DNA from 4 places in the Brevibacillus sp. HD3.3A genome. Region 3 is predicted to be linked to each of the others. Evidence: riboswitches for the same ligand, from Rfam matches in the RefSeq annotation. Region 3 holds a riboswitch; each other region holds the start of a gene.
What was found. Region 3 has a riboswitch for cobalamin ahead of HP435_RS27950 (hypothetical protein). Riboswitches for the same ligand answer to the same signal wherever they lie in the genome.
Positions count from the first base shown of each region.

Region 1: linked by a shared signal. The riboswitch ahead of HP435_RS18750 (ABC transporter substrate-binding protein) and the one ahead of HP435_RS27950 (hypothetical protein) in region 3 are both predicted to bind cobalamin.
Region 2: linked by a shared signal. The riboswitch ahead of HP435_RS25250 (ABC transporter substrate-binding protein) and the one ahead of HP435_RS27950 (hypothetical protein) in region 3 are both predicted to bind cobalamin.
Region 4: linked by a shared signal. The riboswitch ahead of nrdI (class Ib ribonucleoside-diphosphate reductase assembly flavoprotein NrdI) and the one ahead of HP435_RS27950 (hypothetical protein) in region 3 are both predicted to bind cobalamin.

Region 1 covers NZ_CP085874.1:4,048,680-4,050,877, forward strand. The annotation lists gene HP435_RS18745 (FecCD family ABC transporter permease) at 1-211, opposite strand, end outside; gene HP435_RS18750 (ABC transporter substrate-binding protein) at 213-1,196, opposite strand; cobalamin riboswitch at 1,344-1,486, opposite strand; gene HP435_RS18755 (MBL fold metallo-hydrolase) at 1,629-2,198, opposite strand, start outside.
Region 2 covers NZ_CP085874.1:5,397,737-5,399,934, forward strand. The annotation lists gene HP435_RS25250 (ABC transporter substrate-binding protein) at 1-942, opposite strand, end outside; cobalamin riboswitch at 1,092-1,290, opposite strand; gene HP435_RS25255 (winged helix-turn-helix transcriptional regulator) at 1,445-1,813, opposite strand; gene HP435_RS25260 (alpha/beta fold hydrolase) at 1,923-2,198, shown strand, end outside.
Region 3 covers NZ_CP085874.1:6,001,442-6,003,639, forward strand. The annotation lists gene mmgD (citrate synthase) at 1-726, opposite strand, end outside; gene HP435_RS27950 (hypothetical protein) at 716-961, opposite strand; cobalamin riboswitch at 1,114-1,313, opposite strand; gene HP435_RS27955 (YhgE/Pip domain-containing protein) at 1,438-2,198, opposite strand, start outside.
Region 4 covers NZ_CP085874.1:2,877,686-2,879,883, forward strand. The annotation lists gene HP435_RS14190 (alpha/beta hydrolase) at 1-503, opposite strand, end outside; cobalamin riboswitch at 677-875, shown strand; gene nrdI (class Ib ribonucleoside-diphosphate reductase assembly flavoprotein NrdI) at 1,029-1,388, shown strand; gene nrdE (class 1b ribonucleoside-diphosphate reductase subunit alpha) at 1,375-2,198, shown strand, end outside.

The DNA.
Region 1 (2,198 bases), 2.0 Mb from region 3:
CGCGGGGAAAACGCACTTTCATCACGATTTGCTCGGACGAATCCGGCCATGTCACGGCAACCAAGTCCGACATGCCGGGGAGCTGATGCAACAAGATCAGCCATACTTGCGAAAGCGGAAGCGATGCCGCTCCCATCGAAATGCTGACTACCGCCGATGCCAGCAGGATCAGACTGCTGGCCCCTCCCCATAAAAGCAACTGCTTCTTCATTTTATTTCACCAGATCAGGGTAAATCGCTTTGGCTACCTCGATCAAACCTTGGGTAATCCGCGGTCCCGGGCGCGAAAGCAAATTTTGCTCCATCCCGAAAATCTGCTTGTCGCGGATCGCCTTCATCTTGTCCCAGCCGTTGCGGTTCGCAATGATGTCCTCCAGCTTTTTCCCTGTCTTGTCGTCCGTAATGCCTTTTGCATACAAAATGACGTCAGGATCGCTTTTTAAAATCTTTTCTTCGCTGATCGGGTTCCACCCTTGGGTATCAGCGGCAATGTTTGTCGCGCCTGCCAGTGAAATCAGCTCATCCAGAAATTCCCCTTTGCCCACCGTCCAGCCCGGCGAAAATTCCAGGTACACTTTTTTCTTGTCTTCCGGCTTCACCGCTTTGACCGCTTCCTGCACGCGCGCGATGTCCTGCTTCATGCTTGCGACTACTTTTTCCGCCTGCTCCTGTCTGTTTGTAATGACACCCATCGCCAAAATGTTGTCAAATATCTCATCCATTTTTTGCGGGTGAGTCACGTAAACAGGCATGCCCAACGTTTTCAGCTTCGCAGCGACAGGCTCATCCATCGAGATTCCGCCGATGACCAGATCAGGCGACTGGGCGAGAATCGCCTCTTCGCTCGGCTTGACGACACCGCCCACTTTCGGCTTCGTGGCAGCTTCTGCCGGATAATCGTCGTAGTCGGACACCCCGACGATCCGGTCGTTCAGGCCGAGTGCGAACAAAATCTCTGTTTCACCCGGAGAGGTGGAGACAATCCGCTGCGGCTCTTTTTGCAAGGTCACTTCTTTTCCCGTCGAATCCTTGACCGTCAGCGGGTAGACAGTCGCTTTGGCCGTTGTTTCCTGTGGTGTTGTCTGTGGCGCCTCTGTCTTTGGAGCAGGGGCTGTTTGCGTGTTGCCATTGCCTGTGCAGCCGACCAAGCTTGCAGCAATGACCATGGGCATGAGCAGTTTCCACGAACGTTTCATATGTATAACTTCCTTTCTGGGCAACTGGTTGATTCTTAGCATAGAAAAACCCCTTCGCTTCCAGCGGGAAACAAAAGGGTCGACTTGCCAGAACGATCTGGTCACGCCAAAAAGTCCTGAACGGGCCGAACCTTTCCGCGAAGGCGCAGGCACATCATGCAAACAGGCAGGTCTCCTGGCTTGCGGCTTGCGACAGCCGCTTTACAGTGGCGGGACCGCGCCGGATTTGCACCGGCTTCCCTTTTCACCTCGCCCATGACAGACGAGGCACCTGCTTGCTGTATTCAGTTGTTTGTGCCTGCAAGCTAAGACTCACCCACCATCATAGCATTCCTTGGCCCAAAAAAGAATGCGTCATTTTGCACCAAAACGCAGGCCCAGGCTACCCGTCAACCTGCAGCAGCCACTAGCCTTTTGCCTAACCGACGAAAATTACTGTTTGCGCTTGTGCAAGTAATCGATAATTCCCATCGCGCACACCTGCAAATCCAGTCGCAGGACGCTCATCACTTCATGCTGCTCGGCAATGCCGCGCGCTTTCAGATGCTGGCTGACAAGAGCGAACAGCCTGTCCCCCAATTGCTCCGTGCCAAGCCCGGCGGAAACGGCCGCCTCGCCTTCTGCCACGAATACGGGAAGCCACTCTGCCACTTGCCGATAGACGTCCTCCACTTCTTCCGTCATGCCAAAATGCCCGAAGTAGATACGCTGGAGTTCGCGCTTGCGAAAACGCTCGATAGACGCAAGCATCGCCTGCGGATCGAACTGATTTGGAGACGTGGACGGCAAAACGAAATGCAATCCGTCTTTTTGGAGCTGCGGATAAAAAACGCCCGCTGTATCACCTGTGAACATGCCGCGGCTAACCGGATCGTAAATGCTGAAATGATGGTTCGCATGGCCGGGCGAATCCAAAAATTCAAGGACACAGTTCGGCCCGATCGGCAAGGTGTCTCCGTCTTTTCGCACCAAGATTCGCTCCTCGGGAATCGCCACAATCGG
Region 2 (2,198 bases), 600 kb from region 3:
AGATGTCGTGCTCATAATATGGCGCAGCGCTTCTTCAAACGGCTTCGTATCCTTCACATTGTAGCCACCCAGCCAGGTGCCGTGCAGGGTAATGACCTCCGGGTTGCGCTTGAGCACATATTCCTCGTCGACCATGATCGTAGTCGACGCCTCCGCCGGATTCCATTGCAAGTCGGCAGCGTCTTTCCCGCCAGCCAGAATCGTCGCGTAGCCTTCCCCTACTCCTGGCTTCCCGTCTAACGACTGGCTGGGGAAAATCCGGTAGCCCCCGTTCGTATTGAGAAATCCGGCTGACAAGGCAAGCACCTGTTTTTTGTCTTCCTCCTTGATGCCCGCCACCCGGTCCGCTAACAGCTTTTCAATCGAATGCTTCCAGGCGAGAAATTCGTCTGCCTTGTCCGATTTATCAAAAATTTTGCCGAGCAGCTTCAGCTCCTCATCCATCTGTTCCGGCAAATAGTTGTTCATTCGCACGACTTTGATTCCGGCTGGCTCCAGCTTTTCCTCCAGCGTCTTGTCGGGGCGATTCGTATAGGCGAAGACGATTTGCGGCTTCAAGCTGATGATTTGCTCCAGATTGATCTGCTTCGTTTCCCCCACATCCGGCTTGCTGTCAAATCCGAGGTACGGGTTATTTTTGACCGTCGTGTCGCCTGTAGCCAGCACGTACTGCTCGGCTCCCAGCAGCTTGATCGCTTCTGCCGTGTTGCGATTGAGCACGACCACCCGCTCTACTGGCAGCTTTACCGTGATCGCAGTCCCTGCGGAATCTTGAAAAGCAAGCTCCTGCTTTTCCTGCGGCACCGCCTGTTCAGTTTTCTGTTCCGCAGGCGTTGACGATGACGGTGAAGCAGCAGAGCAGCCAGTCACGACCAAAAAAATCGTGAGCAGGCCAAACAGCCATGCTTTGCCGATCCAGCTTTTCCGGTTCTTTTGCAGCATCGTTTCCACTCCCTATCTTTTTGTGATCAATAGAAAAGCCCCGTCCCGCCGGACGAGGCAAACGTGTAGAAGTAATCAGTCGACATCATGAATAAATAGACACAAGCTGTCGCAGCTTCTTCCTACACCTCACCTTTTCCGCGAAGGATTACGGGTGTGACAAACTAGGTAGGTCTCCTGGCTTTTGGCTCATCGCGCTCTTTCGTCTTCCCCGATGGTTATGCTCCATACCGAGTGACATGTTGGAAAGAGAACTCACCAATTACAGTGGCGGGACCGCTCGGGATTTTCACCCGATTCCCTGTTACCCCTTGCTCTCGCAAAGGCACCTAGCTGCATGCTATTCTTGGCTGATTATACCATTATTTTCATAGGGAGGGGGGACCGTAAAAACAAATCGGCCGCTTCCTTCCCTCTTTTGCCTTCGCCCGAAAAAAATCCGCCGTTCTCAGGTGGTCGTATGGTTGTCGTATGCGATTATGGCCCGGTGCTTTCAGCAGTTTTAGGCAGTCGGCTCCACTTCATCCGCCACAGGCGTGCCAAACTGCTCTCCCCATTTGATCAAGTATTCAATCACGGGACGCAGTGCTTCTCCCCGCTCTGTCAGCTCGTACTCCACCTTTGGCGGAACGACCGGGTACACATGCCGCAGCACAATCCCCGCCTCTTCCAGCTCCCGCAGCTGTTCCGCGAGCATTTTGTGATTCACGCCCATGATGTTTTTCTTCAGCTCACCGTACCGCTTTTTCCCGTTCATCAGTTGGCAAATAATCGTCGTTTTCCATCTTCCTGCAAGAATGGAAACAGACAGCTCGATCGGACACTGAAACTGTTTGCCGTTTATTTGATAAATCACCTGTTGGTTCCCCATGGTTCTCACTTCCCTTTTGGTAAGTATTCAACGAAAAAGTGCGTACTTACTTTTTTACAGTGTATTCGGTAAGATCACTTTTGTAAAACACGATTTCAAGGAGGCCCTCATGGAAAAATTCGTTCAGGTTGGTCCCATAAACGTCGCATATGCAGTAGAAGGAAGCGGACCTGCCGTGCTGTTGATCCACGGTACAGGAGGCAGTTACGAAGGCACGTGGGGCAATCTCGGCAAGGCGCTGGCACCTGACTTTACCGTCATCACCCCCAATTACAGCGGCTCGGGCAAAACGCAAGACGACCGCGAGCGGCTGGAGCTGGACGATCTGGTCGAGCAAAATGTGCAGGCAGTTATGCAGGAAGGCTTTACGCACTTTCATGTCGTA
Region 3 (2,198 bases):
CTCCTTGACCGAGCCTGCCTCAAGCAGCATGTGCATCACCGCTTCGTTCGCGCCGCCGTGCAAGTTCCCTTTCAAGGAAGCGACCGCCCCGGTCAACGCCCCGTACAAATCCGACATCGTCGAGGCAATGACGCGTGCCGTAAACGTCGAATTAGGCATCTCATGCTCGCTGTACAAAACAAGCGAACGGTCGAAAATGGCTTCTTCAAAGTCGGACGGGATTTTGCCCGTGATCATGTACAGGAAATTCGCACTGTACGACAGCTCCGGCAGCGGCGCGATCAGCGCTTCCTTTTGAATCACGCGGTAGCTGTTGGCGACGATGTTCGGCACTTTGCCCAGCAGCTTGTAAGCCCGCTCCTTGTTGGCTTGCGCCGTGCAGTTGTCCAGTTGGCTGTCGTATCCGGCAAGCGCAGAAAGCCCGGTGCGCAAGCCGTCCATCGGATGCGTTTTTTCCGGCAGCAGCTTGAGCATGTCGAATACTTGGTTCGGTATGTCGTACTCGGCTTTCAGCTTTTCTTCCACTTCGCGCTTTTGCTGTTCGTTCGGCAACGATTCTTCCAGCAAAAGATGGACGATATCCAAGTAACGATGCGCTTTGGACAGCTCGATCAAATCGTACCCTTTGATGACGATTTCCCCTTGCTTCGTATCCAAAAAGGAAATGCTCGTTTCCGCAGCGACCACACCTTCCAGACCTGGAAAAAACTTTTCTTCAGCTCCCATTCTCTTCATCCTCCGCCCCGATTAAGTTGACCTTTAGACGTTGATAAGCCTTGTCGAGATTGTGCAAAAGCTTTTCTTGATCTGCCTGATTTTCTGCTCGCCTGATGACCTCTGCTTTTAATTTCGCGTAATGCGCTTTGATCGCGCTCGGGTTCTCTATCGTCAAGTTGTTCATAATGCACGCCTGAAAATCGTTGGTGAAATACTCCACCGTTCCAAACAAAAAATCACTCATCCGTCACGTACCCTCCTGAAAATCCGCACAAAAAAACAACTTCCGCAGAAGTTGTTAAGAGGCGAATGAATACCGAAATAAGCATGCTGATTGTGAAAATCAAAAACACGCCTATCCATCTCGCACTTAACACCCCCTATCCTCGTAGGTATTGATGTTGCGCTCAAACAGGCAGGTCTCCTGGCTTATGATCATCGCTTTTCGAACCTTCCCATTTTCGGCTGGCGAAAACAGTGGTATCTTCGAATCGCTCCCAATTACAGTTGCGGGACAGCGTCGGATTCGAACCGAACTTCCCTTTTAAGCAGATAAAAGTGTTGAATTTATCTGCACCTGTTTGTACACGTATGAAGTTTGCTCTCAATATATCAGTTATTTTGAAAATTAACAATTCTTTTCTTTGCTAAATATTGGATATTTCAGCCATAGAAAAAGCCAGCCCATCTACTGACAGGCTGGCATCATGGCCGAGCGGATTACCCGATGATCTTCGTTTTCTTCGCATTTTCCATCGATTTTTGAATCAGCCCGCTCAGCGGTCGTTTCAAGGCCAGCGCAATAAACAGACTGATGCCGATGAAGCCGCACAGCATGAGAATATCCCGAATCGCCGTCTCCCAGAGGACGCCCCCGACCCCTTCACGCAACAAACTGATCGCGTAGGTGAACGGCATAAACGGATTGAGTGCCTGGAAAAAAGGCGCCGTCATGCTGATCGGGAACGTGCCCCCGGAGCTGGAAAACTGGAAGACCATGAAAATGATCGCGATACCCTTGCCGACATTGCCGAATACCGACAACAGCGTATACGTGATCGTCACGAACACCATACTGACGAGCATCGCGAAAAGGACAAACGGAACTTTGTCCGCCACATACGCTTCCAAAATGTAAAAGTCACCGAGCGTAATACACAGTGCCTGGAACAGCCCGATTGTCACGAATGTGCCCAGACGGCCAAGGTACAGCTGGTACGGCTTGTAGCGTCCGTCCGGGTTCTCCGGGTCTGGTTTGAGCAAAGAAATCAGCAAGGTCGCTCCTACCCATAGCGACAATACTCCGTAAAAAGGCGACATTGCCGAACCGTAGTTGGGAATCGGATATTTGCGGTTTTCCTTGATCTGCACCGGACTTGCCAAAAACTCGCTCTCTCGCTTGATATCCCCGCGCAGCAGCTTGGCGAGATCGGCAAAGTGATTGTTCGCCTCGACCTCTCTCAGCTTGTCCGCCGCTTGCG
Region 4 (2,198 bases), 3.0 Mb from region 3:
TGCGGCCGCGTCAACAGGGCGTGCAGCACCAGCAAGCCGCCGAGAGAATGACCGAAGATCGTCTGGCGGGTACGATCGATAGGAAAATCTTTTTCGATAGCAGGCTTCACCGTTTTCTCGATAAACGAAAGAAACCTTTCGGCGCCGCCCATTTCCGGCCATTCTCCGCCGCGCGGATGAGCGGGCAGCTCGTCTTGCGGAACGACATGCGTGAAGTCGTAGTAGCGGGACGGATGGAAAGGCGCTTCCGTCGGATAGCCGATGCCGACGACGATGGCTGGTTGCACGCCTGTTTTTTCAGGAGCGCGGCATTGCAGGCGAATGGCTTCGGTCATCGTGCCGAAAACCGAGTTGGCGTCCAGCAAATAGATGACAGGAAAGCCTGTTGGCGGCGGGGCTGTGTCTGGCGTGCTCACAAATAGGTGGAACGTACGATCGTTGTATGTTATTTTTCTCGTTTGGGAACGGGGAATCGCTACTGCCTCGTAAGTCGTACTGTCCATCATGGGTCACTCTCCATTCGTCCGTAGGCGTCAACTTTTATGTACACGAAACCTATTATATGGACGAAAACCAGAGATTGGCAATAGAGAAATGAGAGAGATTATCACTACGAAAATTGAACATGCCAAGCTTGACTCCTACGATATATTGAGGTAAAGTAAGTTTTACCAACTACATATTGATGCGGACAGGTGTTTACCACGCTATATTTGGTAGACTTAATAGGGAAGTCGGTGAGATTCCGACGCGGTCCCGCCACTGTGATGAGAGAGTTCCATTTGCTTGTGATCGCCACTGATTGAGCCAATCGGGAAGGCCAAATGGAGCAATGACCCCAAGCCAGGAGACCTGCCTGACTGCAAGCACTGTGTAACCTACGGAAGATAGGGAAGTGTTCGAGCGCTCCATTCGTTTGTCATGCTGAATGGATACGATGGGAATCATCATGCGCATTCGACATTTTGGCGTCGAATGCGCTTTTACTTTGGCTAAAAAGTATACAATTGCAGTAAAGGATGAGGGACATGATAATCGCTTTTGATTCAAAAACAGGAAACGTGAGACGATTCGTAAACAAAATCGATCTGCCGCGCGTGGAAATCGATCCGGAGATGGTGCTAGACGAGCCGTTCATCCTGGTGACGTACACGACAGGCTTCGGGCAGGTGCCAGAGAAGGTGGACCGTTTCCTGAAGCGAAATCATGTCTATTTGCGCGGAGTGTCTGCCAGCGGCAATCGCAACTGGGGCACCAGCTTTGCCAAAAGCGCAGATACAATCGCGATCCAGTATGGCGTTCCGGTGATTTCCAAGTTTGAATTGTCCGGTACCGGCCGTGACGTGGAACAATTTACGAGTGGGGTGGCAGCAATTGCGGCACATTGAATTGAACAACCAACTAATGCAGCGTGGAAACGACGGGTTTTACCAATTGGAAAAAGACAGAGAGGCAGTCGCCGTCTTCATGGAGGAAGTGCAGGCGAAGACCATGACCTTCAACAGTGTCAAAGAGCGGATGGACTATTTGATCCAGCATGATTTTTATGAAAATGTGTATGAGGACTACACCGTTGAACAGGTCGACGAAGTTTTCCGACTGGCGCATGACACTGGTTTTCAATTCGCGTCGTACATGGCCATCTCCAAGTTTTACAAAGACTACGCTCTGAAAACGGACGACAAGTCCACGTATTTGGAGCAGTACCCGGATCGGGTAGCGATTGTTGCTCTCTCGCTCGGCCGCGGAGACTTCGAGCTTGCGAAGCGCCTGACTGTTTCCATGATGGAACAGCGTCTCCAGCCGGCTACACCGACATTCCTCAATGCAGGGAAAAGCCGCCGCGGGGAAATGGTCTCCTGCTTCTTGCTGGAAATGGACGACTCCCTGAACTCGATCAACTACGTGCTCGGAACTTGCATGCAGCTCTCGAAAATCGGCGGCGGCGTAGCGGTCAATCTGTCCAAGCTTCGCGGGCGGGGAGAGCCGATCAAAGGCGTCGAGGGCGCAGCCAAAGGCGTCATGCCTGTACTCAAGCTTTTGGAAGATGCGTTTTCCTACGCCGACCAGATGGGACAGCGCAAAGGCTCCGGGGCAGCTTATTACAACATTTTTGGCTGGGACATCAACGAGTTTCTCGATTGCAAAAAGATCAACGCTGACGAAAAATCGCGGATCAAGACATTGTCGATCGGCCT